DNA from 3 places in the Exiguobacterium sp. s64 genome. Region 1 is predicted to be linked to each of the others. Evidence: riboswitches for the same ligand, from Rfam matches in the RefSeq annotation. Region 1 holds a riboswitch; each other region holds the start of a gene.
What was found. A riboswitch is a leader RNA that binds a small molecule or an ion and turns the genes downstream of it on or off. The one in region 1 is predicted to bind thiamine pyrophosphate.
Positions count from the first base shown of each region.

Region 2: linked by a shared signal. The riboswitch ahead of thiT (energy-coupled thiamine transporter ThiT) and the one ahead of tenA (thiaminase II) in region 1 are both predicted to bind thiamine pyrophosphate.
Region 3: linked by a shared signal. The riboswitch ahead of KNP64_RS04065 (YkoF family thiamine/hydroxymethylpyrimidine-binding protein) and the one ahead of tenA (thiaminase II) in region 1 are both predicted to bind thiamine pyrophosphate.

Region 1 covers NZ_JACSLH010000008.1:67,085-71,456, reverse strand. Annotated here, with positions in the region: gene thiE (thiamine phosphate synthase) at 1-479, opposite strand, end outside; gene thiD (bifunctional hydroxymethylpyrimidine kinase/phosphomethylpyrimidine kinase) at 451-1,287, opposite strand; gene thiM (hydroxyethylthiazole kinase) at 1,287-2,075, opposite strand; gene tenA (thiaminase II) at 2,072-2,746, opposite strand; TPP riboswitch at 2,829-2,933, opposite strand; gene pelG (exopolysaccharide Pel transporter PelG) at 2,995-4,372, opposite strand, start outside.
Region 2 covers NZ_JACSLH010000001.1:384,050-388,421, forward strand. Annotated here, with positions in the region: gene pknB (Stk1 family PASTA domain-containing Ser/Thr kinase) at 1-401, shown strand, start outside; gene rsgA (ribosome small subunit-dependent GTPase A) at 446-1,330, shown strand; gene rpe (ribulose-phosphate 3-epimerase) at 1,332-1,988, shown strand; TPP riboswitch at 2,008-2,108, shown strand; gene thiT (energy-coupled thiamine transporter ThiT) at 2,185-2,757, shown strand; gene KNP64_RS01975 (thiamine diphosphokinase) at 2,757-3,344, shown strand; gene rpmB (50S ribosomal protein L28) at 3,403-3,591, opposite strand; gene KNP64_RS01985 (Asp23/Gls24 family envelope stress response protein) at 3,845-4,207, shown strand; gene KNP64_RS01990 (DAK2 domain-containing protein) at 4,230-4,372, shown strand, end outside.
Region 3 covers NZ_JACSLH010000002.1:97,842-102,213, forward strand. Annotated here, with positions in the region: gene KNP64_RS04055 (ABC transporter ATP-binding protein) at 1-1,073, opposite strand, end outside; gene KNP64_RS04060 (ECF transporter S component) at 1,066-1,641, opposite strand; gene KNP64_RS04065 (YkoF family thiamine/hydroxymethylpyrimidine-binding protein) at 1,634-2,227, opposite strand; TPP riboswitch at 2,307-2,407, opposite strand; gene KNP64_RS04070 (GTP-binding protein) at 2,470-3,663, opposite strand; gene KNP64_RS04075 (hypothetical protein) at 3,766-4,029, opposite strand; gene KNP64_RS04080 (SMP-30/gluconolactonase/LRE family protein) at 4,042-4,372, opposite strand, start outside.

The DNA.
Region 1 (4,372 bases):
CGAACTTGGCGAATGAGCACCGTCCCATTGACTGCCCCGGCGTCTGCTTTCGAGTTCGTCGGGTAGACCGGACCGATGCCGACGTAATCCGCATAGTCGATCGCCGCAGCCGCTTCTTCGAGCGTATGGACGGAGACACCGAGCCATTTGCCCGGACCGATTCGTTCGCGAACGCGTGCGGCATCGGCGTCGTCTTGCCCGATATGCACGCCATCCGCATTGATGCGCTCTGCCAAGTCGACGTCGTCATTGATGATGAACGGGACGTTGTACGAGCGGCAAAGTGTTTGCAACGCTCTCGCCATCGCTTCTTTTTTATCCCCATACAGTGCCTCTTTACCTTTTTCGCGAAATTGGAAACATGTCACGCCACATCGGAGCGCCGTTTCGACCGTCTGGAGTATGTCTTTCGTGTTCGGTGTCCCGCATACGAAGTAAAGCCGTAACTGTTCAGCGAGTGCCCGCCTTGATGGATTCAATCGTCACGCCCTCCTCTCCATACGCCACATATGCCCAATGGTTCGTCGGTCCGTGTCCGGCGCCGATCTCGAGGCCATGGGTGATGGCGCTTTGAATGAACCGCTTCGCCGTCACCGCCGCCTCCATGATGGAACGACCTTTGGCAAGTTCCGCTGTAAGCGCCGCCGAAAATGTACAACCTGTTCCGTGTGTATCGCTCGTCTGGATGCGCGGGGCCGAGAGGAGGAACACTTCTGACTCCGTCATGATCAAGTCTTCGGCAGTTTCACCTTCGAGATGGCCGCCTTTTAAAATAACCGCGCGCACACCGTACGCTAACATCCGCCGAGCCGCCTCGAGACGATCATTAAACGATCGAATCGTCAAACCGGTCAGCACTTCCGCTTCCGGCACGTTCGGCGTGACGACTGTCGCGAGTGGCAACAAGGAGGTCTTGAGCGCATCGACCGCCGTGTCCTGTAAAAGCGGGGCCCCTCCTTTCGCAATCATGACCGGGTCGACGACGAGTCGGTTGAAGACATGACGTTTCACCCCGGTAGCGACCGCCTCGATGCGCGCCGCATCAAATAACATCCCGGTCTTACATGCTGCGATCGAAAAGTCCGAACCGATTGCATCGAGTTGTTGCGTGATGAGTTCCGGCGACACTGCTTCGACCCCATGCACCCCACGCGTATTTTGAGCGGTGACGGCCGTCAGAACGCTCGTCCCGAACACGCCGAGCTCTTGAAACGTCTTCAAATCAGCTTGGATTCCCGCTCCCCCGCCAGAGTCCGAACCGGCAATCGTCAATACTTGCGGCCGCATCATAACACCACCTCAATACGGTCGCTCGGCAACTCGACGGCCGTCATCTTGCCGAGTTCATTCAAGAAATGAACGGGGAAGTCGCCCGGTCCGTCCGCCAAAGTGGTAGCCAGTTCGCCGCACCGGGCATATCCGGCGAGCGCTGTCGCCGTTGCCGTAACCGCATCCCGTTCGACCGCAAGGAACGCACCGACGACCGCACTGAGTAAACAACCGGTCCCTGTCGTCCGGGCCATTGCTGCGGTGCCGCCTTTGATTTCAATCGTCGCGTCCCCGTCGCTGACGACATCCGTCTCTCCGGTCACGGCAACGACACAGTTGTAGCGTCGTGCCGCCGCGCGCGCGATGTGATTCAAATCAACCCGCGTTTCCCCAGCGTCCACGCCGCGCGCCGCCGCGTCGAGACCAATCAATGTCGCGATTTCTCCGGCATTGCCTCGGATGACCGTCACGCGGACGTGTTGCAAAATGGATGTAGCGACGTCACGTCGAAACGCGGTCGCCCCGACACCGACCGGATCGAAGACGACCGGCCGGCTCGATTCATTCGCCGCCTGTCCGGCTCGAATCATCGTACGTTCCGTCGTCGCATCGAGTGTGCCGATATTGAGTACGAGCGCATCGCTCGCAGACGCCATGTCCGCGACTTCTTCGACGGCTGACGCCATCACCGGCGCAGCGCCGATGGCGAGCAACCCGTTCGCCGAAAAGTTAGCGACGACGATATTCGTAATGTTATGGATGAGTGGCCGTTCGGCTCTGACTTTGTCCCATAAGTCGCGCTTCATCGTGTCACCCCCGCCGGTAAATCCCACGACTCGAGCGTCCACGCCATTTCCCAAAACGCATGTTCATAATAACAACTCTTCAAGAACAGCTGTTGATACCGGACCCGTTCTTCCGCTGTCGCTTGTCCGGCGAGCACGTCGAGCCGTTCAATCTGTTCCTCGACGAGATCGCGGAACCATTCCGAACCGTACGTCGCAATCCACGTCGCATAGATCGGATGATCGGGTGTGGCATCTTTCATTCGTTCCCCAATCTCATAATAGACCCAGTAGCACGGCAAAATCGACGCGAGCACGTCGCCGAGCGTCGGACCGGCCTGTTGCATATGGAGCGCATAGGCGTAAGCCGTTGGAGCGGGCTCAAACGTTGCCCACTCTGCCTCCGTCACGTCGAGCAAGGTGAAAAACTCACGGTGCAACGCATGCTCCGCTTCAATCGTATGAAGCGCATGCGTCAAAAAGCGGCTCGCTACTTCCATGTTCGGGGCGAGGGTCGCGCCTTTCGCCTGCACTTTGGAGAACTGGTTCAAATAATATGAGTCTTGCATGACGTAATGCCGAAATTTCGCCTCGTCGAGTTCACCCGTTCCGAGCTCGCGGACGAACGGATGGTCAAAGCTGGCTTGAAACAAGGCATCGGCCTCTTGTCGAAGATGTGCGGTGAATGTCATTCTTGTCTCCTCCTTTGTAATAAAAAAAGACGCCGCCTCCCATAACGGAAGCGGCGTCGGATTTACACAAAGTGTACGAGAACAATCGGTTCGCCCACTTCCCTACGCTAGCGTGAACTAGATCAGGTTCAAAGGGTCTGGACCTCGTCCATCTCAGCCGCGTCACGCGACTCCCCTAGTGGTAAACATTATGAAATTCGGTCGTCTACGACCACATCATATCAGTCTTTATCTTTGTTGAAAACCCTTTATCGCGAGAAGTGACGGTTCAACAACGTCCCCATTTGGGAGAACCGTTCGGTACCAAGCTTGCGTCGATTCGAGGCCGCGAACACGTAATAATCGACTTTGCCCATGTAATAGATCAAACGCAGGCCGGCCAAGAAGAACGTGATTGTCGTGCTGACGGCAAAGCCGACGCCGTACCAATCGATGCCGCGCGGCAAGAGCAAGAGCGTGAACAACGCATTCAACGTGAAGAACGAGATGTTGACGAACAATGCCCCGCGTCGATCCTCGAAATAGAGCAACAACAACGTCAAGATGAGAATCATCGCGTTCGCGAACGCCGCGAGCGTCGTCATCCGAAAGATTTGACCGATCTCATCCGGGACGCCGATCCAACCGACGAACACGCCTGCCATGAGGATGGCGAACAACGTCACGACGCCTTGGCTGCGCGCGAGTCGAATCAACTCATTTTTCAGCACCGACGTCATCGTCTGTTTCGCCTTCTCGATTTGATGGAGCGCCCCGCCGTAGTTGATCAATCCATAAAACGTGCGATAGCGCTCATAAAACCGGGTCTCGACGGCGACGATGAACAAGAGCTGCGTCGGGATGATCGTCAAGTAGGACCAAAAGATGGCCGTGTCATAATACGGGTTGAACAAGAACGAGTCCGCGATGATCACACGTCCTTCACCGAACCAGATGATAAAGTTCGTGACCCAAATCCCGAGCACGTACAACACGCCGATGGCGAACAAGTCTGGATAGCGGTCGAAGTACTTGAAGTACGAGAACTCTTTCACCGCGTAACGGAGCGGGAACGTCCGGAGCATCGCGAAGAACAACCCGAACAACGTCACAATCATCCCGACCGTGAAACCGAGCAACAGCTCGAGACTCGACGGATTGACCATGAGACGGCTAATCGCATAGACGCTCCCGACCGAGATGAGTCCGCCGAGCAAGAAGCTATAGGCCACCGCTTGATAATACTTGGCGGCACTCAAGAACAAGAACATGACCCAGATGACATTGATCGTCATGAATAAAATGAACAACGTCAGTTTGTACAGAAAATCGAGCGGCGACAATAGCCAAAAGATACTGTACAGAATCGTCGCGGCGAGGATCGTCACTTTGAGCATCCCGGTGAAGACCGGGAAAATTTCATGCGCTTTCTTCTCATAAAACAAGTCCGCCACATATCGGGTGACGACGAGCTGTTGGAAGCTGAACAAGATTTGCGAGAAGATGAACGCGTACGAGACCGAGATCATGAAAAGCGTCCGTTCGGCGAGCGATAACGTCGGCATTTGGAACGCCAACCATTGAATCGTCCCGACGACCAAGATGACGATCAACCACGGTCCGGATGTGACGAGGCCCGAGAACGTG
Region 2 (4,372 bases), on a different contig from region 1:
TGAAAATCGTCAAACGTGATGAGTATTCAACGAGCGTTCCTGCAAATCAAATCATCCGCCAACTCCCGACGGCAGGAACGGCAGTCGACCCGGGGACGGAACTGACCGTCATCGTGTCACAAGGGGTCGAACCGACCGACGTCTCAATCGAACGGGAAGTCAACGTCGAAATCGAGCCGCCGCCCGAAGGGGAAGAGGCTGAAGCGCTCGAAGTCGTCATTCGGACGGTCGATGCCCGTGGCGAAGTCGAGGTGTTGCGTGATAAGATAACGGAGACGACGACTTACTCGTATACGCTCGTCATCGCACCGGACGAAGTCGGAACCGCGACGATTGAAGTCGATGGCGAAGTTGTTCGCACGGATACGGTGACTTACGCACAAGCAAAAGAATCACAATGAAGAGGTGGCGTGCGCGTCGCCTCTTTTTCTAAGGAGGTAATGGAATGAAAGGTACGATTATTCGATTACAAGGCGGGTTTTATGACGTCATGACGGAAGAGAAACAAGAGATCCGTTGTCGCGCCCGCGGCAATTTCCGAAACCGGAACATCTCACCTGTCGTCGGCGACGATGTCGACATCCAAGACCAAGGGGATGGTACCGGTTATATATTGGCTGTTGACGAGCGGTCGAACCATCTCGTCCGTCCGCCAATCGCCAATATCGATCAAGCGTTCTTGTTATTCTCGGTAAAAGAGCCGGCGTTCTCGTTCCATCTGCTCGACCGTTTCCTCGTCTTGATTGAATCGAAGCAAGTCCATCCGATTATCGTTTTGACGAAAATGGACTTGTTGACGGAGTCGGAACGGGAGAAGATTCATGAAGCAGCGGCCTTATACCGTTCGATCGGCTATGAGGTCATCGAGACGTCGACCGAGGACGGATCGGGAATCGAACAAATTCGTGGGTCGTTTAAGGAGAAGACGAGCGTATTCGCCGGACAGACCGGGGTCGGCAAGAGCTCGCTCTTGAACGCGGTCGCACCTGAGCTTGAACTTGCGACCGGGAAAATCTCGAAATCACTCGGGCGCGGTAAGCATACGACGCGTCACGTCACCCTTATCACGCTTGCCGACGGGCTCGTGGCCGATACGCCTGGTTTCTCGAGCCTCGAGTTCCCAGAAGAACTCGAAGTCGAAGAGATGCGCTGGTGTTTCCCTGAGTTCGTCGAGCGGCACGATGACTGTAAATTCCGCGGTTGTGCCCATTTGAACGAACCAGGTTGTGCCGTCAAAGCGGCCGTCGAAGCTGGAGAAATCGCTTCCACCCGCTATGAGAATTATGTTACGTTTATGGCAGAGTTAAACGATAGACAACGGAGGTACTGACATGATTAAAATTGCACCATCGATTTTAGCGGCGGACTTCGCCAATTTAGAGGCAGAAGTGAAGGCGGTCCAAGAGGCTGGAGCGGATTACATCCATTTTGACGTCATGGACGGTCAATTCGTCCCGAACATCTCAATCGGCCTACCGGTGTTAGCGAGCTTACGGAAGAAGTCGGACATGGTACTCGACGTCCATTTGATGATCGACCAGCCCGAACGGTTCGTCGAAGATTTTATCAAGGCCGGGGCAGACATCGTCACCGTCCACGTTGAAGCGACGAATCATTTGCATCGCGTGTTGCAACAAATCAAAGCGGCTGGCGCCAAGTGTGGTGTCGTCTTGAATCCGCATACGCCGCTGTCGTCGATTGAACATGTGCTCGGTGACGTCGACATGGTGCTCCTTATGACGGTGAACCCTGGCTTTGGGGGCCAGGCATTCATCGAATCGGTCGTCCCGAAAATTGCAGCGCTGAGCGAGATGCGCCAAGCGCGTCGTCTCGACTTTGAAATCGAGATCGACGGCGGTGTCAACGCAGAGACGGCGAAATTATGCATCGACGCTGGAGCTGATGTGCTCGTGGCTGGCTCAGCCATCTATAACGAGCCGAGCTATAAAGACGCAATCGATAGCATTCGTCACGCATCTCGTGTATAATCGTCAATAGAACAACAAATATTGTCGCAAGGGGTGTCACATTCTGTGGCTGAGAGGCATTTGCTAACCCTTTGAACCTGTTCCGTTCACACGGACGTAGGGATGTGGCGAAAATGCACGTTGCTACTCGATAGCAGCATGGCGTTTACGTCATGCTGCTTTTTGTCGTTCGCTCATATAATTAGGAGGGAATAAGATGAAACAACGTTTAAAACTACAGGCGCTCATTGAAATCTCATTGTTCGCCGCACTCGGCTTGATCTTTGATTTGCTCATCCCGTTCCGGATGCCGCAGGGTGGATCGATCAGCCTGGCGATGTTGCCAATCTTCGTGATGGCGTACCGCCATGGATTAAAAGGAGGACTGGCGACAGGAGCGCTCGTCGGAACGTTGCAACTGCTGTTCGGGGCTTACATCTTCACGCCGGTCCAGTTCCTGCTCGACTACACATTCGCTTATGGTGTCGTCGGTATGGCCGGACTGTTCGCCGGACAAGTGAAACGAGCCGCCAAGGACGAGGCGAAAAAGACGCTCGTCGTCTACTTGGTGCTCGGGGCGCTCCTCGGTTCTTTGCTTCGCTACGGCGCCCACGTTTTATCAGGGATCGTTTTCTTCGCCGAGTATGCGGAAGGGCCGGTCGTCGCCTATTCGTTTGCTTATAACATGACGTATATGTTGCCGTCCTTCCTCGTGTCGGCCGTCGTCCTCGTTCTCTTGTTCGTCTCGGCACCACGTTTCGCCACGCTCGCGACCCGGGACGTCCGCTAATGCGGGTGTTGATTGTGGCGGCTAGCCCGGAACCAATCTCGGGACTCCCTAGTGACGTCGATTACATCATCGGCGTCGACGGGGGGTACGAGACACTGTTGAACCAAGGGCTGAACCCGGATCTCGTCGTCGGCGATTTCGACTCTTTCACGGGCGAAGTGCCGATCGACGCCGTCCGTTACCCATCTGAAAAAGATGTGACCGACCTTGAGATCGCGCTCGAGGCGGCCCGTGGACACGGGGCGACGGAGATGCTCGTGTACGGCGCTCTCGGTGGACGCCTCGACATGACGCTCGGTAATATTGGGCTGCTCGAGGCGTATCCAGAGATGCGTTTGTTCACGGCCGGGCAAACCGTTCGTCTTGTCGGAACCGGGCGTCACGAGCTCCCACGTCAAGACGATCACTATTTGTCGCTCGTCCCGTGGAAGCGGGCGAACGTGTCAATCCGCGGCGTCAAATATCCGCTCGACCGTCACGATGTCGTCAGCCATGAGGCGCTCACAATCTCGAACGAGTGGGCCGGCGAATCAGCGGATTTGATTGTGCATGAAGGCACGGTGCTCGTGCTGTATATCAAAAAATGAACACAAAAAAATCCCATCGGCGAATGCCGCTGGGATTTATTTCGTTCGTGTATAAAAATTATACGCGTTCAACGAGACCTGATTTAAGAGCGCGAGCTGAAACCCAAACTCGTTTAGGTTTACCGTCAACGAGAATACGAACTTTTTGTACGTTTACACCCCAAGTGCGTTTTGTCTTGTTGAGTGCGTGCGAACGGTTGTTACCTGATTTAGGTGATTTACCTGTTACGTAGCATTTACGTGCCATGCGTTTCCCCTCCTTTTTTATGTGGGTTCGTCCTAATAGACACTCGTTTATATTAGCACGGGTTTTTTCACGATGCAACTAGAAAATCATAGGATGACAAGAAAAAAACTTGACATTACTGGAAAGGATTTTAATAATGAATGAGGGTTACGGCTACAATTGACCGAGTTTATGGAGCAGGTTCTTTTAATAACTAGGTACTTATTGTAGAATGTAGTGAAGGAATCATTCCGAATGAAGGAGGCTACTCCATATGGCAATTGAAATGAAGACAACATATGGCAATATTGACATCACGAACGACGTGGTCGCAACACTCGCAGGCGGTGCGGCGATGGAATGTTTCGGCGTTGTGGGAATGGCGTCTCAAGCTCAATTGAAAGACGGGATTGCAGAACTATTGAAGCGTGAAAACTACGCCCGAGGCGTGGTCGTACGTCAAGATGGAGAAGACGTACATATCGACATGCACATCATTGTGAGCTACGGGACGAAAGTGTCGGAAGTCGCATACAACGTGCAAAGCCGTGTAAAATACACGCTCGGTGAAACTTTAGGATTAAACGTTTCGTCGGTAAACATATTCGTACAAGGCGTTCGTCTGACGAATGACTGACGAGAACGAAGGAGGATTTGGTGTGGGTTTAAAACGTTTAGATGGATTGGTGTTCGCGAACATGGTCGCGAACGGTGCAGCCAACTTGAGCCAGAATGCGGATTATGTAGATTCGCTTAACGTCTTCCCGGTGCCGGATGGCGACACGGGGACGAACATGAATTT
Region 3 (4,372 bases), on a different contig from region 1:
TTAGACAGCATCATCACTCCGATGGCGAGCCTTCGTTTTTGACCGTGACTAAGGGAGAGTGGATGGTGGTCACGCACTGATTCGAGCCCGAGCCGCGTTAAGACGTCCTCAATCGGGCGATTATGGCCATATGCGAGTTCTCGGGTCACATCATTCGTAACGAATAGATGCGCCGGTGATTGCGGGACGAGGCCGACTTCACGATGTTTCCGGGCTAGGCTTCGCAGCCATGTCGACTTTCCGCTACCATTTCGACCGAGCACCGCAATGAGATCACCCTCAGCGACCTTTAACTCGCTCGCTGCTAATTGAAATGTTTTTCGTTTTAAATCCGGTATGTGAAATAACATTTCCTTTCCTCGTTCAACTTTAATTGGAGAGAACGCATAATCTGGTCGGACGATGAACGGTCCATCATAGTCGATGCGCCCACTCACGAGCTTTATTTGTCGGTCAAAAAAATCACCCCATATGTATGGCCGATGCTCGATGACGACAACGTTTACGGTCTGTGCGACGCCGTCGAGCCAACGAACGAAATGATGGGCGGTCTCAGGATCGAGGTGAGCGAGCGGCTCATCGAGGAGGAGCCACTCGGGACGGCCAATCAAGGCACAAGCGACGGCAATTTGCTGCTTCTCACCCCCCGATAGGTCATGAATGGTACGGTGACGATAATCGGTCAAATGCAACGCCTCTAACATTGTGGTGACACGGGCCATCATCTCGTATCTCGCGACGGCAAAGTTTTCGAGCGTGAAAATCAATTCTTCTTCGACCGTCTGCATGACGAACTGACTGTCCGGGTCCTGAAAGACTGTTCCGACGCGCCGGTTTACTTCGCCAGCTTCATACGTATCATAAGAGCGATCGAACAAGTGCAATCTGCCCGTCAGGATGCCATCACAATTGTCCGGATAGAGACGATTCATCAAAGCGAGCAATGTTGATTTTCCCGAACCACTTGCCCCTGTAATGACCGTTCTCCCTTTTGTTAGACGTAGTGTGATATCCGTCAAGACATCGCATTTCTTGTTCGGATAACGAAATGTCAGATGTTCTGCCTCAACCATGCATACGGTCCTGTCGCGCGAGAGCATACCCATCAAGCGCGCCCGTCCGAAGCAACAAGTCGCTCAAAATCTTACCGCCCAGACCAGCAATCAACATCCCGCTCGTTGCGCGTAAAGCGAACATCGTAGCCACATATGTCGGACTGAGGGCATTGAGCCCTCCCATGACGTACGTATATGCGAAACTTGTCACAGCAGCACTGAATCCGGCGAGCATGAGCACCCAAAGATCATAGCGTTTATAACCCGTCAAAGCGAACGCCGCTTCGGCGCCGATCCCTTGAACGATCCCGACTAAAATGATGCGCGGTCCGATGGCGTTGCCAATCATCATCTCAATCGTCGCCGCAAGCACTTCGGACAAGAATGCAGCCCCAGGCTTGCGAATGATATAAGCTGCGATAATCGAGACGATGAACCATATCCCAAAAATCCATTCGTAGGCGATTGGTCCAATCAGACCGGCCCACAAGTTCCCAGCATGGACGAACGCCAAATAGACCACTGCGAACACGACCGATAAAATCGACAACAAGACGATCTCTTTTAACTTCCACGATTTAAGCATCCATACGTCCCTCGTGTGACGGACTGTTCACGCTGAACGTCACCGTCATGACGACGTGGCTTGTCTTCTGTCGGACGCGATCAAACGTCGCCTCATAGAAAGCGAACACCGGCTCGATGTCCCCATGTATACCTGAGGCGTAATGCATCGAGTCATTGAAGACACCTCGCTCTTTCGCAAAAGCGATTTCTTCGTAGATGATGTCCATATAGTCGTCATCACCGAGCGGATAGAGCGCGAACTGTGAGGAGACATATTGCGGACCGACGGGACCATTAAGCGGTTCGCTCGACACAACGAGCACTTCATCTCCGGCTGTATCCCCTGGACACCCGACCGAGAACGTCCCGCTCATCGACACATGTTCCCCTGTCTTTGTCGCGTGTGACAGCACGGCCTTAGCCACATCGAATACATGCTCACTTCGTCCACGGATGACCGTCGACACGTCATCGGTATGTCGCCAGACGTTTTGCAAATCCGTCTCCTTCAACGCCCCTTTGATGATGCTCACGAAATCAGTCGTCATCGGGCTCAGTGTAAAGCGGAACCCGACGAACGGGCTCGTTCCACATTGTTTGTTCATGTTCTATTCCCCCTTATTATGTGTACACAAAAAAGCCGCATCCATGAGAATGCGGCCACTCGTCCAATTTTAATCCATTAGAAAAAGTGCCACACTTCCTCACGCCGGTATTACCCGGATCGAGTCATAAGGGATTGGAGCCATGCTCACATCTCAGCCGAAGCACCCCTAGTGTAGTCCAATGTATGCGGTTGTTCATGCAAGAATCAGTATAGACGACCGCTTTCATTTTGTAAACGGTCTTATGAGAACGTGACGACCTCGTTCCCCGGAAGTGTGTCCCGGAGCGTCGACCAATCCAGCGCCATCTCCTCATCTGTCAGCAGACAGTGATCGAGCTCTTGTTCGATGATGGCTCGATCCATCCGCTGCCCAATCAAGACGAGCTCCGTCTGTCGGTCACCGTACGGTTCGACATAGTCGGCGGCGAGTTCCGGTTCGGCCGCGAACATGTGACGACGCTCATCTTCCGGAAGCGTCGCGAGCCAGCGCCCGGCATGTTCGAGCGTCGAGGCGTAGCCCGCTTGTGAAAACAGACAGGCGAGGTCGTTCCGGGAAGCAATCCATAAGAACCCTTTCGCGCGGACGATTTCTTCCGGAAACGCCTCAATCCAGGCATGGAGACGCTCCGGGTGGAACGGCCGACGCCGACGATAGACGAATGAACTGATGTCGTATTCTTCCGTCTCCGGCGTGTGCACATCTGTCTCAAGTTCTTGAATCCACCCGGCCGCACGCATCGCCTGTTCGAAATCGAACAAATTGACATCCAACAGCTCGGTCAATTCCACGTTCGCATGGACAGACGTCAACAGCTTCGCGGTTGGGTTGAGCGCCTTCAACAGTCCGGTCATCTCGCCGAGTTCGGTCTCGGTCACGCGATCCGCCTTGTTGAAGACGATGATATCGGCGAATTCGACTTGGTCGACGAGCAGGTCGACGACTTCGCGGACGTCCGTCGCCTCAATCGCCTGCTTGCGTTCATGGAGCGACTCGCCCAAGTTGAAATCTTTTAAGAACCGAAACGCATCGACGACGGTCACTATCGCATCAATATAGACTCGGCTCGTCAAATCGATGCCGAGGGCGTCATCGGCATATGTAAACGTTTGGGCGACCGGGATCGGCTCTGAGATACCGGACGACTCGATGATGATTCCGTCGAGGTCCCGGTCGTTCGCAAGCTCTGCTACCGCCTCGAGCAGGTCCTCACGGAGCGTGCAACAGATGCAGCCGTTCGATAGTTCGACCAACTTTTCGTCCGTCCTTGAAAAACCGCCCTGTTCAATCAATCGCTCATCGATATTCAACTCGCTCATGTCGTTGACGATGACGGCGTATTTCTTGCCCGTCCGATTGTTCAATATGTGGTTCAATAGTGTCGTCTTACCGCTTCCTAAATAACCTGACAGCACGGTGATCGGGATTCGTCTCATTCTACCCACTCATAAATCGTAATGATTACTTTTTAGATAATGACGGGTCGGTGACGTCTTGTCAAGAAAAAAACACGCCCGTTTCCGGACGTGTTCTCCTGCCTATTCTTCTAACGCCTTGCGTTCGGCCTCTGAGCGTGGATAGGCGTTCGCCTGCCACTCGGCTCGATAAATCGAGTCGAGCTGGGTCAGACCGACCTCATCCGCGTCCTTATCGGCATCCACACTCGGCGTCTCATCCCACCGCGGATTCAAATACGTATGATCGTCTTCCCGGTTCGCCTCCAACAGCTTTTGAATCCCGACCCGGGCGACCGCCGCGAGCGCCAAACCGATTCCCGCACGAACGAGCAATCGTTTTACCATCTTCGTACCTCCTTATCGACCAAACCGATAGAGCGGCATCCCTTTCACATCTGTATCAATTTTAAAGACCGAACCTGCGTCCGGATGGGCCTCGAGCGCCGCGTCATCCATTCCTTCGCGCGCCGTCGTGATCGCAAGTTGTTTCAAGTCATCACCGACGAAACAGCATGACGTGACGTTCGGGGCCGGCACGAGCACCTCGAGCACTTTTTCACCCGTCTTCGGGTTCCAGCGCGAGACGCGTCCGCCCGCAAAGTGGGCAATCCATAAAAAGCCGTCTTCATCGGATGTCATACCGTCCGGGAATCCTTCCTCATCTTTGAAATCGATGACGACTTCCCCA